DNA from 3 places in the Desulfobacter hydrogenophilus genome. Region 2 is predicted to be linked to each of the others. Evidence: predicted binding sites of a transcription regulator. Region 2 holds the regulator's gene; each other region holds the start of a gene.
The links. Region 2 encodes sigma-54, which starts transcription at its own class of promoters, with help from an activator protein. Its sites were predicted from a motif close to TNTGGCACANTTTCTGCTNT; they were not measured.
Positions count from the first base shown of each region.

Region 1: EYB58_RS05175 (ammonium transporter) is a predicted target of sigma-54. The motif match lies at 1,581-1,600, and genes of this name have one in related genera.
Region 3: EYB58_RS01395 (PEP-CTERM sorting domain-containing protein) is a predicted target of sigma-54. The motif match lies at 2,870-2,889, and genes of this name have one in related genera.

Region 1 is NZ_CP036313.1:1,184,461-1,188,720, reverse strand. It holds gene EYB58_RS05180 (DNA polymerase III subunit alpha) at 1-1,375, shown strand, start outside; gene EYB58_RS05175 (ammonium transporter) at 1,770-3,062, shown strand; tRNA gene EYB58_RS05170 (tRNA-Phe) at 3,211-3,286, shown strand; tRNA gene EYB58_RS05165 (tRNA-Glu) at 3,312-3,389, shown strand; gene EYB58_RS05160 (radical SAM protein) at 3,432-4,260, opposite strand, start outside.
Region 2 is NZ_CP036313.1:2,564,097-2,568,356, forward strand. It holds gene rapZ (RNase adapter RapZ) at 1-130, opposite strand, end outside; gene EYB58_RS11345 (PTS sugar transporter subunit IIA) at 133-591, opposite strand; gene hpf (ribosome hibernation-promoting factor, HPF/YfiA family) at 606-1,139, opposite strand; gene rpoN (RNA polymerase factor sigma-54) at 1,153-2,595, opposite strand; gene lptB (LPS export ABC transporter ATP-binding protein) at 2,598-3,320, opposite strand; gene EYB58_RS11365 (LptA/OstA family protein) at 3,321-3,875, opposite strand; gene lptC (LPS export ABC transporter periplasmic protein LptC) at 3,844-4,260, opposite strand, start outside.
Region 3 is NZ_CP036313.1:291,605-295,864, reverse strand. It holds gene EYB58_RS01400 (Ig-like domain-containing protein) at 1-1,927, shown strand, start outside; gene EYB58_RS01395 (PEP-CTERM sorting domain-containing protein) at 2,081-2,806, opposite strand; gene EYB58_RS01390 (UvrB/UvrC motif-containing protein) at 3,058-3,357, opposite strand; gene EYB58_RS01385 (MBL fold metallo-hydrolase) at 3,618-4,260, opposite strand, start outside.

The DNA.
Region 1 (4,260 bases), 1.4 Mb from region 2:
CCCGGAAGATGACCCGGCCACCCAGCAGCAGGTGGCCCAGGGCCGTACCATGGGCTGTTTTTATATTGAAAGCCCTGCCATGCGCCTGCTTCAGAAAAAATCCGGTCAGGGTGATTTTCGCCATCTGGTCATTCATTCCAGTATTATCCGGCCCGCTGCCAACGAATTTATAAATGCGTATCTTCAACGCCTCCATTCAGGTGTCTGTGAACCGCTTCATTCTTTAATGGAAGGGCTTTTGGACGAGACCTTCGGCATCATGGTGTTTCAGGAGGATGTATCAAAGACTGCGGTCCGATTGGCCGGCTTTACCCATGCCCGTGCCGATGAACTGCGCAAGGTCATGTCCAAAAAAGACAGACACAAAAAACTTGAGGTTTTCAGGGCTGAATTTTTTGAAGGTGCGCGTAGCAAAGGCGTTTCTTCGGACGCTGTGGAGAGAATCTGGTATATGATTCTCTCATTTTCAGGCTACTCCTTTTGCAAAGCTCATTCGGCGGCCTATGCCCGGGTCTCATTCCAGGCTGCGTATCTAAAAACCCATTACCCGGCGCAATTCATGGCAGCAGTGATATCCAACCAGGGCGGCTTTTATTCCACCTTTGCCTATGTGTCCGAAGCCCGGCGTATGGGGATAACGATTCTGGGGCCGGATGTCCGGCACAGCCGGGTGTGCTGGACCGGACTTAAAAATGAGATCCGGGTCGGGCTGATTGCCATCAAAACCCTGGGTCGGACAACCATGGATAGAATTATGCTGGAACGGGAAAAGGCCATGTTTTCAGACTGCTTTGATTTTTTTAACCGCGTTGCCCCCAGGGAGGATGAAGCCCGGGCCCTTACGGACAGCGGCTGCCTTGACGGCCTTTTGCCGGGCACAAGCCGTGCGGCTTTAGCCTGGGCATATTGCGTCTGGCAAGCAGGTCGACGGTCTATGGCGGACCGGCTTGATCTGTTTGGGTCGGAGATGCATGACATTCCGAATTTGCCTCCGGATCCTCCCCTTCAACGGCTTCGCCGGGAATTTGTCGTGCTGGGTTTTTTAGCGGCCTGTCACCCCATGAAGCTGGTAAGGGAAAAATTCCAGAATCTCAACACGATTAAAGCTGTGGATTTGCCCAATATGGTTGGCCGAAACATATGTTTTGCAGGCTGGCTGATTACAGGCAAGCTTGTGAAAACCAGGCAGGGTGACCCCATGAAATTTCTTACCTTTGAAGATGATACCGGCTTGGTGGAGACCGTCTTTTTTCCCAGGACCTATATTCGGTTTTCCCATGTCCTTGATAATGGATATCCATATGTACTTTCCGGCCGGGTGGAAAATGAGTGGGGGGCAATTACATTAACCGTCAGCCAGGTGGGTCGTCTTTGATATAAAATTACAATTATGTGCTTTTTGGCACAGCCCCTTTCTCCAAGGGGCCAAACATAATCCCCTATTGGGCTTGAAACCCGAGATATAAAGAGATACTTAAGGCATTTTCTAATAGAAAATAACATTTTTGAATGCCTCTTTGGTGCCCAAGGTTACATTTTTGTGGATTAAAAAAAATATTATGATTTTATAGATGATTTGTTGTGTGGTATTTTGTGCTGTTTTTCCCCTTGTAATTTCAATTAATTGCGCCTGCTGGGTCTGTCCGAGGGGACGCAGCTGGTATAACATTTGCAAAAATGTAAGAACAATTTTATTTATTAATATGTACTTGCAAAAAATGATTTTTTTTGCAAGTTAACCGCATTAACCCGATGAAAAGGAAAATATGATGTTAAGACACTGTGCATTTGTCGTTGGCTTGATCCTGTTAAATGTATGCCCGGCTTTGGCCGGAGACGGCACGATTGATAGCGGAGACACCGCATGGGTAACCATGTCCACAGCCCTTGTCATGATGATGACACCGGCCGGCCTGGCCCTGTTCTATGGCGGTATGTCTCGATATAAAAATTTGCTGAACACCATTGCCATGACGCTTGTGGCTTATTGTCTGGCATCGGTGGTCTGGGTGGCCTGGGGATATTCCCTGGCTTTTGGAGAGAGCGACTCGCTTTTCATCGGTAATTTGAATCATCTGTTTTTATCCGGCATTGACATTCATTCGGTATCCGGCTCCATTCCCACCATAATTTTTGTTCTGTTTCAGCAGACCTTTGCCTGCATTGCCATTGCCATTGTTCTGGGTTCTGTTGTGGACAGAATGAAATTTTCCTCCTGGATAGTGTTCACCATTTTGTGGGTTACTTTTGTTTATGCACCCGTATGCAACTGGGCATGGGGCGGGGGATGGATGCATCACCTCGGCGCTCTGGATTTTGCCGGCGGTAACGTTGTCCACATCAATGCTGGTGTCTCAGGTCTGATGCTGGCCCTGGTTTTAGGCAAACGCAACGGCTACGGAAAGGAAGCCATGATCCCTTCCTCTGTTGCATTCACAGCCCTGGGTGCAGGGCTTCTGTGGTTTGGCTGGTTCGGCTTTAATGCAGGCAGCGAACTGGCCGCCGACGGCGTGGCAGCATCCGCGTTCATGGTCACCAACACTGCAGCAGCCATTGCAGGGCTTGCCTGGTTGTTCGCTGAGTGGAAGATATCCGGCAAGCCCACGGTTCTCGGGCTTGCCTCCGGCGCAGTTGCCGGCTTAGTGGGTATCACGCCGGCAGCCGGATTTGTCTCCCTTGGCGGTGGGTTTGCGATTGGCGCAGTGGCCGGCGTTTTAGGATATATGGGTGTCGCCGTAATCAAACAGAAGCTTGGGTACGACGATTCCCTTGATGCCTTCGGCATCCATGGGCTTTGCGGCATCTGGGGAGCCTTGGCCACCGGTCTTTTTGCCACACCCACAGTTACGGAAGGGGCGGTTGGCCTTTTTTACGGCAATGCAAAACAATTGGGCATCCAGCTTTTGTCCGTCATCGGCACCGCCGCATTTGCCGCCATTGCCACACTGATCGTCATTTATATTACCAAAGCACTCACCGGCGGAATCAGGGTGGACCCGGAGGAGGAATTATCCGGTCTTGATAATGCCATCCACGGCGAACGCGGTTTCGAAATTGAATAGACTCACGGGTAAGCCGTAACATCGTCCCCAATTTTCGGCCTAATATGCTAAAGCCCCGGATAATTTTGTCCGGGGCTTTAATTGTCCAGCAGCTTTTAAAAAGGTATTGACAGATATTCAAAATTCGATTAATGTCATCGGCTCATGGGCCCAGGTAGCTCAGTCGGTAGAGCAGGGGACTGAAAATCCCCGTGTCAGCAGTTCAATTCTGTTCCTGGGCACCATTTATATTACATATACGTAAAGTAAGTCCCCATCGTCTAGCCCGGTCCAGGACACAGGCCTTTCACGCCTGCGACAGGGGTTCGAATCCCCTTGGGGACGCCACTTAAAAATAAAGGCCTTCGACATTTTGCGAGGGCCTTTTTTTTATTGATCTCCAATAAAAAAAGGCCGAAATTGCGATTCAGGTCGTTTGCATGCTGCTCTAATCTGCTCGATCATTGGGTTTTTCGATTCTGGCAGTTTACCATGAACATCAATATAATTTGTGTAATGATCACTGGCTAAATAGGACGTCACTTCTAACTGTCGGACTAAGCGTTCGGTCTCTTTTAGAATACCATGTGGCCCCAGCATTTTAAATTTGCCGGACTCAACTTCATCCAAGATTGGTGTGTTGATCTTCGGTACAAACGTTCTAAGCCTGATGAAGTCGGGATTAATCTGATTAAGTGCATTTGCCGTAGCGTCTGCATGCGGCTCTGTCAACCCCGCGCCCCCCAATCCCAATACAACATAGAGACTTAACTCTAATCCAGCGGCAACGACCCACTGACCTGCCTCGATTTGACGTTTGGCATCTACTCCTTTTTTCACATAGCGCAGAATCTCATCATTTCCGGATTCAAGACCCACATGGATACGATTTAACCCGGCCTCTGCCAATTGTTTTAGACCACTTCGTCCTTTTTTATGGATATATTGGGACGAGCCATAGACCGTTATCCGTTCTAAATCAGGAAAAATTTTGCGGGCATAGATACAGATCGCGGCCAAGTTATCCGTTCTCATCGCAATGGTATTTCCTGCCGGGAAAAATAGCGTTTTGACGTTAGGTCCATATGTTTTGGATGCAGAATCTATATCTTCCATAATATCTTGAACAGGTCTGATTTTGAAACGTGGGCCATTTTTATAAATCGTGCAAAAAGTGCATTTATTGTGAGGGCATCCGACCGTGGCCTGAATTAAAAGT
Region 2 (4,260 bases):
GCACCTTTGGCACAAGTTCCATGGGCATGTTGTCAATGCAGTAAAAGGATGCATCTTCAAATGCCTGGGCGACAGTTGTCTTCCCGGAACCTGAGATGCCGGTGATGATATAAACCTTGAGGTTTTCCATTGTCAAAATTCTTCGTCATTCTCCAGAATGATTTGATGAATCTGTTCGGTTGAACCTGCCGATAACAGTCGTTCTTTAAACTGAGCCATTTTCAGCAGCTTTGAAATCTGGGCAAGAACTTTCAAATGCCCCCCTGTGGAATGTTCGGGTGTTAAAAGCAGAAAGAAAAGATGGACCGGTCGGTTATCCAAAGAATCAAATTCGATTCCTTTGATGCTGCGCCCAAATCCCACAGCAATAGATTTCACCGTCTCCAGTTTGCCGTGGGGTATCGCGATTCCACCGCCGATGCCTGTGGAACCTAAATGTTCCCGTTCCAGCAGGACTGCTGTAACATCTTCGATTTCGGCCCCTGCCACGGGTGAAACAGCCCGGGACAGTTCTTCTATAGCCTCCGATTTGTTTTTGGCTTTCAGGTCTGCGATAATAGCGTCCAGCTTTAGAATGTCACTGATTTTCATTGGTTCCGACCATCCTATCCTTGGGGAGCGATTAGTCCCAATTTTCCGTTATTATGTTTATAAATCACATTGACTTGTTCTGTGCGGGCATTCGTAAATACATAAAAAGATTTTTTGCCCGATTCCAGTTCAATCACCGCGTCTTCAATGTCCATGGGTTTTGTTTCAAGAGGCTCTTCAATAATATCGACCACGTCTTTGGGTAGTGGTTCATCTATGCTGAACTCCCGGGTATCGGTCAGGCTTGTCTTATTGCCTGACATGTGTTTTTTTTCTTTTTCCTTGTGTTTTGTGATTTGGCCTTTGATTTTATCCGCTAAAATATCAATGGTGGCATACATGCTTTCGGACGCTTCCTTTGCATGGATGTTAAGCGTCCCGCTGGTTAAGGTGAGTTCGGCAATATGTCTTATTTTTTCAACGCTTAAGACTACATTGGCCTCGGCCGGACCATCCAGCATCTTGTCAAACCGTTTAAGTTTTTTGTGTACATAGGATTTCAGGGAATCAGATGCTTCTATTTTCTTGAACGTGATGGTAACCTGCATAGATTAGCTCTCCCTATAGTTGTTTTCGTTTATTGGACGGCAGAATATTGAGCACCTTTCTGTATTTTGCCACGGTTCGCCGGGCAATCTGAATGTCTGACTCCTGCAGAATTGCGGCGATTTTATCATCACTTAAAGGTGCGTTGGGATCTTCATTGTCAATGAGTTGTACTATTCTCTCCTTGACACTGGCCGATGCCATGGAAGGCCCATCACCGCGCCCTATGGAACTATTGAAAAAATATTTCAACTCAAACAGTCCCTGGGGGGTGTACGCATATTTGTTAGTGGTCACCCGGCTGATCGTAGACTCATGCATTTCAATATCTTCGGCAATATCTTTTAAAATTAAAGGCCGAAGATAGGCAATGCCCTTCTCAAAAAATTCTCTTTGAAATTTTATGATGCTTTCCATGACCAGATAGATGGTTTTCTGGCGTTGATGAATGGATTTTATCAGCCAGGAGGCGGACTGCATCTTTTCATTAAGATAGGTCTTGGTTTCCTTGGGGATTTTTTTGCCGGTGGCCACAGCGTCCCTGTAGAATCTTGAAATTCTTAATTTGGGAAGGCCGTCATCGTTCATAACAATTTTGAAGTCATCACCGATTTTGTAAACGTAAATGTCAGGGGTGATGTAGGCGGGTTCATCTGTAGTAAATTTCCTGCCGGGTTTGGGTTCAAGAAATTGAATAATTTTCACTGCGGCCCGTACATCATCAACGGAAATTTTAAGGGCCTTGGCAATTTTTTTGCTGTTCCTGTTTTCCAGATTTTTTAGATGATCCGTAATGATCCGGGTGATGATCTCGTTTTCAATGCCAAGTTGCCGGACTTGAATCAAAAGCGTCTCGCACAGGTTTCTGGCACACACCCCGGGGGGGTCAAAGGTCTGGAGCACAGCCAGCACCTTTTCAACGGTTTGGATGTCGGCCTTGGCGGCCTGGGCCACTTCCTCCACGTCGGCGCATAAATATCCGTCCCGGTTCAGATTGCCAATGATGACGTGACCAAGGCGTTCCTCTGTGTCCGGCAGATCCGAAAGCATCAACTGCCACTTCAAATGCGCCTCAAGGGTTTGTTTCTCAGAGGTGAAAGCCTCGTAATTGGGGGCTTCGCTGTTTTCAGACTCCGTGTATATTCTACCGGTGGAGTTATATTCATTAATATAGTTTTCCCAATCCGTATCCGAGCGCACCCGCTCTTCAATCGTAACTTCCTTGACAGGGGCTTCGGTTTCGGTTTCCCGGGTTTCGGTTTCCTGGGCAGTGATGGCTTTGTCAGAGGTTTCATCAATGGAGACTTCGTCAAGCGCCGGATTTTGCTCCATTTCCTGCTGGATCATTTCGGCAAGTTCAAGCCGGGATAGCTGAAGCAGTTTGATGGCTTGCTGGAGCTGGGGTGTCATGACCAGCTGTTGAGTCAATGCAAGGCTTTGTTGTAATCCAAGTTCCATGATTAAAGTCTAAAGTTGTCTCCCAGGTAAATTCGTTTGGCTATTTTGCTTGAAATAATTTTTTCCGGCGGACCTGATTCCATAACCACGCCCTGGCTCATGATGTAAGCTGTGTCGCATACGCCTAATGTTTCCCTGACATTATGGTCGGAAATTAATATTCCGATGCCTTTGTTCGTAAGCTGGGATATAATCTGCTGGATGTCAATGACAGCCAAAGGATCAATACCGGCAAAGGGTTCATCCAGCAGGATGAACAAGGGATCTGTTGCAAGCACCCTTGAAATTTCCAGACGGCGTCTCTCTCCACCGGATAAGGAGGCAGCCTTTTGACCGGCTAAGGCCAGTATCCCCAGTTCTTCCATCAGGTTTTCGGCTTTTTGGTTGATATTCGTAACTTTTTTATCAATAACCTCCAGAATGGCCGTTATATTTTCCTTGACGGTCAGTTTTTTGAATATAGACATCTCTTGGGGTAGGTAACCAATGCCCTTTCTTGCCCTCACATACATGGGGTCTCGGGTAATATCCTCCCCGTCAAGATGAACAGTTCCTTTTTCCGGCCGGATCATGCCAACGGTCATATAGAAGGTGGTGGTCTTGCCGGCACCGTTAGGGCCCAAAAGCCCGGTCACCCGGCCCTGGTCCACACTCAAGCTGACCTGATCCACTACGGTTTTACCGCCATAGGTCTTCACAAGATTTTCCAGTACCAATCGACTCATCTATAAAGACCCGTCTTGGTCTTCGGCATCAAAAAAGGCTTCAACCTTGGTTTTTTCTGTACTTTCCACAACCACCCGGTTCTGGACCTTAAACAGGGTGATCTTTTTGCCGGTGATCCAGCTTTTTCCCGTAAGCAGACGGGCTTGTTCCCCGGTGAGTACCAGTATCTCATCTGCAGTGTCATAATCCGCCTGATCTGAGAATGCTTTGCGTTCCCCTTCGGTATATTCCACATTGCCCGTGGCAAGAATTCGTTTAACGTTTGACTGGCCTTCCTTTTTAGTCTTTGAGGTATGGAAAAACACCTTGACCGAATCTGCTAAAAGCACACTGTCTGCCCGAACTGCTTTCACTTTTCCCATGAATTCCACCATGGACTGGTCTTTGCTGGCGATCATTTTATCCGAAGTGATTTTCAGGTCAGCCGGCGGCTGCTGTTTATCAGCGGTTTTGTTTTCCTGGGCTGCCAAGGATACTTGTGTGAAAAGAGACAACAGTATCAGCAATAAACCCAAAGAGATATTATAATATGTTGGAATTCTGACTATTTTCACTAAAATTTCCTTCTACGTGTCCTTTTAAGATGATCAGATTCTGTTCTAGCAGGATTTCCATGCTGTCAGCTTCTATTACGGAATCTTCGTCATCAACTGTAACCCTTAAATCTGAGCGTATTATATGTGCTTCTTTGGCATAATGCAATGTTTCACTTGTCAGGGTGTAGTGCTGATACTGGATAGTGACATGCCTTGAAAAGGTCATGTCATGGGTCTTGGTGTTGAGCTCTCCCTGGTCTGCTGTGAGGTGAACTTGGGTATTCTGCTTTGTGTAGAAAATAATGTCCACATCTTTGAGTACAGCCTTGTTTCGGTCTTTGAGCAGGGTGGCACTGGATGCTTTGAGCTTCCATTCGGTGATGCCGTTTTTTTTGGAGATCTG
Region 3 (4,260 bases), 2.3 Mb from region 2:
TCAGGTAAAATCGGGCGCTACAAAAGGTGATGTGAATAAACTTCTCAACTCGCATGGTGCTGCCACGGCCGGAGAGATAGAAAAAATAAAAGTACGTCGGATCAAGGTGCCTGAGCATGCTCTTGAACAGGTGAAAAAGGCGCTATCAAAGAATCCGAACATCCAGTTTGTAGAAGAAAATTTTATTGCTGAAGCAGGGTATGTGCCCAATGATGACCAATACCCTTCCCAGTGGCACCTGCCGCAAATTTCAGCTCCCAGCGGATGGGATCTGACTACGGGCTCCCAAAGCGTTCCCATCGCCATCATTGATTCCGGTGTTGATCCCACCCATCCCGATCTTGCGGGTAATCTTATTGCCGGGTATAACTTTCTTGATAACAATACAGATACTCAGGATGTTCTCGGACACGGCACGGCTGTCGCCGGATCTGCCGCAGCCATGACCGATAACACTACCGGCGTTGCCGGCGTGGCATGGAACAGCCCGATCATGCCCCTGGTGGTTTTAGACGCCAATGATTATGCCACGTATTATGACATCGCCCAAGCCATTAATTATGCTGCTGACCAGGGCGTCAGGGTCATAAACATCAGTATTGGTGGGTCAAGCTACTCCTCCACCCTGCAGAATGCAGTGAATTACGCCTGGAACAAGGGTGCGGTTATCCTTGCCTGTGCCCATAACTATTCAACTGACACACCATACTATCCTGCAGCCTGTGCCAATGTGGTAGCGGTATCCGCTACTACTTCATCCGACACTCTGGCAAGTTTTTCAAATTACGGGGACTGGATCGACATAGCCGCGCCAGGCTCATACATTTTGACAACTACCCGCGGTGGTGGGTATGGAAACTGGAACGGGACATCCTTTTCATCCCCCATCACCGCCGGTGTAGTGGCCCTGATTCTTTCAGCCAACCCGTCGTTAACCAATGTCCAGGTTGTGGATATCCTCACCCAGAGTGCTGTCGATCTTGGCACCACAGGGTTTGATAACTATTTCGGTTACGGCAGAATAAACGCCCTTCAGAGCATCCAGACTGCATTGGCTGCTGTTCCTGACGAGGATACCATTGATCCTTCTGTGGCCATCACATCACCCCAGAATGACACAACCGTCAACGGCAGCTTGACTGTAAGCGTTTCAGCGGCGGACGAGGGGGGTGTGGACCGGGTTGAACTATACGTTGACGGTGAACTTTTATCCTCTGATACCACTTCGCCCTACACATTTGCCTGGGACACTTATGGCTATGCAAACGGCGACCATGAACTGATGGCCGTGGCCTATGACAGCGCAGGAAATGACGGCTGGTCCAGTGTTATTGCAGTGACTGTGGCAAATGAGAGCGCTGATGATACAACGGCACCCGTTGTTTCGATTACACCCATTCAAGGCGGTGCGCTGGTCAGTGGCGGCATCACTGTGGATGTCTCTGCCACGGATGAGGGCGGCGTCGCTCTGGTAGAACTCTATCTTGACGGTGAGCTTCTTGATGAAGACATCACGTCTCCCTATGCATTTTTCTGGAACACCACAGCTTATGCCGATGGTACTTACGAATTAGTGGCCGTGGCCTATGATACAGCCGGGAATCGAGGACAGTCCGGCGTAATCAGTGTGAGCGTGGACAACGTAATCTTTCAAGATACTGAGGCGCCTGCTGTCACCATTACTTCACCTGGTGACGGTGCATCCATTGGCAACCGAGTAACAGTTCAGGCATCGGCTTCAGATGACAGCGGCATCAACCGGATGGAACTTTTTATAGACGGAGAACTCAAAGCGGTAAAATATAAAAGCGAATTGAGTTGGAACTGGAATACCCGGAAGCTGTCAAAAGGCGCTTACACGCTTTCAGTGAAAGCATTTGATACAGCGGGCAATGAAGGGGCAGATACCATAACGGTCTATAAATAGCTATTAAGTGGTAGTCCTGATTTTGGGCTGCCGCGCAACGAAAAGAGAAAGGGTTTAAATCGGACAAAGATCCTTTCGAAAAAACAAACGGAATAAAAAAGGCAGGGTGAACTTTTTCACCCTGCCTTTTTCTATGACATGTTCAAATCTGAATTATTTTTTTCGTCTTGAAATTTTTGCAAGCCCCAACAGACCGATGCCGAAAAGTATAAAAGTCGCTGGTTCTGGGACTGGATCACCGCCACCGCCACCGCCGCCCTCGTCCAGCACCCCATACAGCTTCAAGCTGCCTGCAGTACCATTACCAACCCTTTGCATCCGTACGTACGGGCTTACATTTTGTTCATAGGAAAAAAGTGGTGTATCATCGAATTCCATAGTCAGGACTGCTTGAGTAAAATAATGTGGAGTTTGGCCATCTGAATCAAGAATTAATTCAGCCGCAGGATTGTAAAGTGCAGCCGCAACATTGCTAGAAGCACCATCGTTGTTGGGGATAAAATCCAGTGAGGTACCTTCGAGTTTGCCATCTGGATCTATTTCCCATTCACCAGTACTACCATCTTGGTCGTCAATATAGATCTCATCAAAATTCTCATCAAAAGCCTTTAAACTCCAGCTGACCATTGTTGGCAGGGGATCGTTGCCAAGGTCCCACCCAAACGCAACGAGGGCGGGAATATTGTCGTTCGAAGTACTGGTCGAAATGGGTGAGGTATTGTCCAACTTCACGGTTAGGACATTGCCCGATATAGAAACGTCCATCGTAGCCGACCCTATTCCGGATGCAGATACACCGGAGAAGTTATATATAGTCGACGCCCCACTACTCGTCGCGAGGCCAAGAATTAATAGAACAGAGAGAATTACTCTTCTCATTTTATTCTCCTTTTCACATGATTAAGCTATTATTTTCACAGTTCTTTCTGTATCTTTAGAATAACAGCAATTACAATGCCAAACATCAAGGTGAACATATAACTACTTAATTTTATAAAACTTTATTTAAATCAAAAGAAGGTAACATAAATCAGGTTATCAAATATGTAAAAAAAATACACAGTTTAAAGAAAAAAAATACACAAACATTGATAGTCTTTTTATTTTCCCATTGATCATTTTGTCACTGATTATGGCTGGGCTGTTTTAATCTTTTTCAGTTCCCGAATCTTGTCCCGGTATTGTGCAACCTGCTCGAATTCCAGACTTTCTGCCGATTCGTTCATTTTGGTATCAAGGTTTCGGATCACATCTTCCAGGTTCAGCTCATCCGCATCATAGGCTTTGAGTTCCTCATTTATGGCCGCTTCCATTGTATTGGCATTCATGCCGGCCATAGTATAATCAAAGGTATTGATCTTTTTGCTGATGGTGGCGGGTGTAATGCCGTGTGCTTGGTTATACGCCTCCTGCATGAATTCCGGGGACATGATACTGATTTTCACCTATGTTAATGTCACAGAGACAAAACCATTTCATGGTTTTTGAGGGGAATATCATGCCAGCCCCATCCATTCTCAGGGATTTATAAATCTGAAGTCGGATCAGGACCGGTAGGGAATCTACCGGTTTTGATTCATAATAGGGTGTAATTGCACATTTAGGGCAAACCCTATGACGGATTTACCCTAAATGTGCAATTACACCCGATCTGATCCAGCGACAATCAAACTCAAATTATGGTGAAACTTCAGATTTCAAGCCGGGTGCCGGTGGCAAATACGTTGATTGGGCGCGTCATTTTGCGGGCCATGTACGCCGGGGCATCAGGGCCCGTGCAGTGGCCGGTATAATAGGTTGTGCCGTCATAGGATGACAATTCATTGACCAGAATATCCAGGCGGTTGTCAGGTTCTGTGACCCGGGTTATGCGATTATACAGGTGAAATCCGCCGATCACATGGTCAATATGATCCCGGCCTGTGCGGGTAAGAACCGTATCAATCATGTTCCCCATGCCCGAGTGGGCGCATCCGGTGAACAGAACCGAGGTACCGTCTTCCACGATCAGCAGGGCCAGTTCATGGGAAAATTCATCCTCAATAAGTTTCCCGTCTTCCTGCTGCATCAAAAGGTCTGAATTGCCCTGGGGGATAAAGCCCTTTTTTGAAAAATCTGTGATAATGGTTAAATTCTCGGACAAGGCCAGGTCCGCACCAAGAAACCGGCAGCGGCTTTTGTCAATGGCATCGGTGTCAAGGCCGATATACCGGGGTTCATTATTCTTGTAGCGGGCATAGTATCTGCCTTCAATGGCCCCCCGGGTCATGATGATTGCTGCTTTGTCATTGATTTTTTGAAACTGCGGGATGCCGCCGCCATGGTCATAGTGC